One region of the Ruegeria sp. R8_1 genome, then DNA from elsewhere that is predicted to be linked to it. Evidence: riboswitches for the same ligand, from Rfam matches in the RefSeq annotation. Region 1 holds a riboswitch; the other holds the start of a gene.
What was found. Region 1 has a riboswitch for cobalamin ahead of J7380_RS01750 (DUF1636 domain-containing protein). Riboswitches for the same ligand answer to the same signal wherever they lie in the genome.
Positions count from the first base shown of each region.

Region 2: another riboswitch for cobalamin. It lies ahead of J7380_RS15995 (hypothetical protein); the one in region 1 lies ahead of J7380_RS01750 (DUF1636 domain-containing protein).

Region 1 is NZ_JAGHRL010000001.1:351,588-353,784, reverse strand. Features, by position in the region: gene J7380_RS01755 (NAD(P)-dependent oxidoreductase) at 1-912, opposite strand, end outside; cobalamin riboswitch at 1,024-1,233, shown strand; gene J7380_RS01750 (DUF1636 domain-containing protein) at 1,309-1,692, shown strand; gene cobW (cobalamin biosynthesis protein CobW) at 1,694-2,197, shown strand, end outside.
Region 2 is NZ_JAGHRL010000007.1:49,697-51,893, forward strand. Features, by position in the region: gene J7380_RS15990 (alpha/beta fold hydrolase) at 1-843, opposite strand, end outside; cobalamin riboswitch at 980-1,199, shown strand; gene J7380_RS15995 (hypothetical protein) at 1,281-1,688, shown strand; gene J7380_RS16000 (dual specificity protein phosphatase family protein) at 1,690-2,178, opposite strand.

The DNA of each region.
Region 1 (2,197 bases):
GGGGGCCGTGATATCCAGCCCGGTGGCCTCTTCCAACCGCTTGATAATATTAGGGGATAACTCTCGATCGCCATAACGGGCGATGCCGTCGTCAAAGATACGCATCATAACCGGGTTGATCTCGAGCGGCACCCCCGCCCGGTCCGCCACATCCTGAAACAGGCCAATGTCCTTTTTTACCAGATCCATCGTGAACGAAATGTCCCGCGAGCCGTTCAGAATGACTTGGCTTTCGGTTTCATGCACGAAGGATGTCCCGGATGAGATCTTGATTGCCTCGTATGTGGTGTTCAGATCCATCCCGGCGGCTTTCGCGGTCACAAGTGCTTCTGCGCAGGTGATCAGGTTGGCGGTGGCAAGGTAATTGGTCAGCACTTTCAATACCGAAGCAGTCCCGAGGTCACCGGTATGCAGAACCCGTCGGCCCATGGTGGTCAGAAAGGGCAGTATGCGCTCGAATGTGGCCCGGTCGCAGCCCGCGAAGATCGAGATATTGCCCGTCGCGGCGCGATGACAGCCACCCGATACAGGACAGTCGACGGCCGCCCCTCCGCGTTCGATGACCTGTGCACCTAACCGCTTGACCTCGGCCTCGTCGGTGGTGGACATCTCCATCCAGATTTTGCCGGGGCTGACCTCGGGCAGCATCTCCTGCATCACCGCGTCCGAAGCGGCAGGCGATGGCAGGCAGGTAATAACCGCGTCGCAATCGCGCATCAGCTGGGCCGGGCTTTCGGCGGCCTTGGCCCCCTGTGACACGAAGCCGTCGACGAGGTCAGAGTTCAAATCATGTACCGTCAGTTCGATCCCGTTGCGCAGCAAAGACCCTGACAGTTTGCCGCCCACATTGCCCAAGCCGATAAAGCCCACCTTCATGCGATACACCTCCTTTTTTGGCGCCGTTTTGTTCATGGCAGCATGCCGCCCCACCCAAAGTCATGCCGCCCAGCGACGCTGTCAGGTCGCTTTTAACCTGCGGTGCGAAAGATGTTTGCGACTCGCTTGACAAGGGCCTGCCCGGTGCCGCATGTCCGAGCCGTTGGTGTCCATCTGCAGATGGATGAAAAGGGAATGCGTCAGCGGGTCATCCGTCAAACGCAGCCGCCCCCGCGACCGTGACCGGAGAGGGTGCCCAAGCCACTGGCCAGCAAGGCCGGGAAGGCGGGTCATCCGACAGGGCAACCGCCCTGAAATCCGCAAGCCGGGAGACCTGCCAGCACCCGCGATTGAAACCGGACGGGGTGTTCCGGTGTCGGGTCACGCACGACCCGCATGAAACCCCGTCCCCCACGATGAGGATTTAGGGGGATGAGAGACGTGACCGAAACCGCTCCGGTCGAGCTGCTGGTTTGCACCACGTGCCGCAGGGGCCTGCCCGTCGAAGATGACGCCCAGCGCCCCGGCACGTTGCTGCACAAGGCGCTGGAGCAGGCCGATCTGCCCGAGGGCGTGGCGCTGAAGGCTGTTGAATGCCTGTCGAATTGCGATCAGGGATGCTCGATCGTGCTGCGCGGTGGCCCTGCGCGCTGGACCTTTGTTTATGAGAACCTGAACGAAGTCGACCATGTCGACGTGATCGTTGACGGCGCGACCAAATATCTGGCCACCGAGGACGGTCTGGTCAAATGGCGCGAGCGCCCCGAACATTTCCGCAAAAACTGCGCCTCGCGCATTCCCCCGATTGGAGCCTGACATGTCCACTTTGGAAAAACTTCCCGTTACTGTGATCACCGGCTTTCTGGGCTCGGGCAAAACCACGCTGGTGCGGCACCTGATGCAGAACCCGCAGGGCAAGCGTCTGGCCGTTGTGGTTAATGAATTCGGCGATGTCGGCGTGGACGGCGATATCCTGAAATCCTGCGCCATCCCCGATTGTCCGGCGGAAAACATCATGGAACTGGCCAATGGCTGCATCTGCTGCACCGTCGCCGATGATTTCATCCCCACGATCGAGGCGCTGATGGCGCTGGAGCCGCGCCCCGAGCATATACTGATCGAAACCTCGGGTCTGGCCCTGCCCAAACCGCTGCTCAAGGCGTTCGACTGGCCCGATATCCGTTCGAAAATCACCGTGGACGGCGTGATCGCGCTGGCCGATGCCGAGGCCGTTGCCGCTGGTCGCTTTGCCCCCAATGTCGAGGCGGTGGATGCCCAGCGCATGGCCGATGACTCCATCGACCACGAAACGCCTCTGTCC
Region 2 (2,197 bases), on a different contig from region 1:
CGGCCATAGGGACGCGTTGCGACGCGCGAACGCGCCGATATGGCCAATGTCCTTCAGTCCGAATTCCTGCGGTGACAGTACATGACGCCGAGCGCTGGAGCCGTACAGATCTGCCAACCGCCAAACGGCTTCGGGCGGAACCATCTGGTCGTCCTCGAAAGTGAACAGATCGACCGGTTTGCCTTTCTCTGCCCAGGTTGCGGCTGGTAGCGTTTTTCCGATTTCAGGCAGATAGTTTTGGGGCGCCGTGCACCACTTACGCCACTGCCAGTAAACCGATGCAGGCAGGTCGGCCCCAAATCCCACTGCCTTTCCTGGCAGGTATCCAACGGTTTTTACCGCCAGCGGAACATGTCCATACCAGAACAAGGACGCCAGCGCGCGATAAGGCCAAGGGTGATCACTGATTGTCACCAGCCCCGAACACACACAGATCATGCGATCTATATGGTCGATATCAGGTTGTATTGGCCCCAACATCCCTCCGACCGAGTGTCCTATGCTCCAGTGTTCTGCGTGTGGGTAACGTTGGCGCATTTCCGCTCTGGCGGCAGGCATGTCGGTCAGCGCCCAATCCGCCATCTTCACCCGCGATTCCTGCAGTGGTCCGGTTAGTGAGTGGCCAAAGTCGCGATAGTCGTAGGTCAGGCAGGCGATCCCCTGATCCGCTGCCAGCCAATGCGCGAAATGCTGATAATAATCCCTCGGGACACCGGTCGCACCATGTACAACCACAGCGACTTTGGGATCGGTCACGGGCCGGTACAGGCGCGCCGACAGCATTGCCGAACCGGCAGAAAACCGAAAATCCTCGGTCAGGACGGGGGGTGTATCATCCAGCATAGCATTGCTCACCTGATCTGAACTGTTCGGTTTACCCCTTATCCCCACTTCTTTGGCCAGGCTGAGTCAAGGGCGCATCAAGATGACCAAACGTCCACTTTGCACCTACTGCCGCTTGACTCAAAGCCCGCTCAACCGCTAGCGATGGCGTGATGGTTCTTGTCCCGTGTCGGGACAGGATGAAAAGGGAACACGGTGCGATTCTGCCCGGTCATGCCGGAACGAACCAAGGCCGCGACTGCCCCCGCAACTGTAAGCGGTAAGCAATGCCGAAATACCACTGGCCAAACGGCTGGGAAGGTCGGCAACGCGATGACCCGCAAGTCAGGAGACCTGCCATCAAAGCAAAACTGTAACTCGGGCGGGGTGTCCGGGCGGGATTGTCAGCGCGCTGTCACACCTGATCCATGCCCCGTTCCCCGCGCGGAGGGCGCATTATGATCTGGAAGACAAAAACGCACCAATTCAGTGCAACCCTATGTCAGAAAACCGGCAAGACCTGCCCGGCTCTGGCGCAGATGGCACGGGCTGTTGTGCAAGCGATGGAATCCGCAGTGCCCGCCACTTCGGATGACTTCGCCTTGGACGGCAGCGGAGAGCTGGGCCATTGCCCACAGGGCTGCATCGCTCGATTCCGCGCCCGGAAAGATCAAATTCGCATCTTCTGCGGCACCAGCACGGACGCCTCGCTCGACGCATTGGATGGTTATGCGGATATGCTGTTCGGCCCCGATGCGGCGGCCCGTCCGGCCAGCCTGTTGCCAGCGCCGCCCTGCGCCATGCTTGAAGTGTCAGAGCTGGCCCCGGCGCAATCAGCACAGCCCCAGCAGCATCTGGCGCTGTAACTCAGTCCGGCGCGCAGGTTGCCCAGCGCATTTGCCCATCGGTTTCAACCGCACAGGGCCGCACGGCGCGCAAGCGACGCAACGCCGCGTCAGGTGCTATGCCCTGTTCGACCATCAGCCGCAGGGCGATCATCCCCGACCGCCCGCACCCGCCCCGGCAATGCACCAGCACCCGCCCTCCACGCGCCAGAATATGCGCGGCGGACTGGCTGATCTGCGGCCATGCGGCCTCGGTGTCTGGTGACGGCGCGCCAAAATCCACAATCGGCAGGTGCGTCCAGCTTATGCCCTCGGCGCGCAGGTCATCCCCCAGTGTTCCCGCCCCGGCCTGCGCCATCTCGGGGCTTGTGGTCATCGAGATCACAAGACCGGGCCGCCAGCGGCGGATAACATCCAAATCCCGCGCATATTCCTCCGTGCGCCCCGGCAGCGGTGACAGCGCGACATGGCCAGCCCCGACCGCGACCGCGTGAATTGCAAATGGCTCCATCCCCGCCCTCCTTTTCACA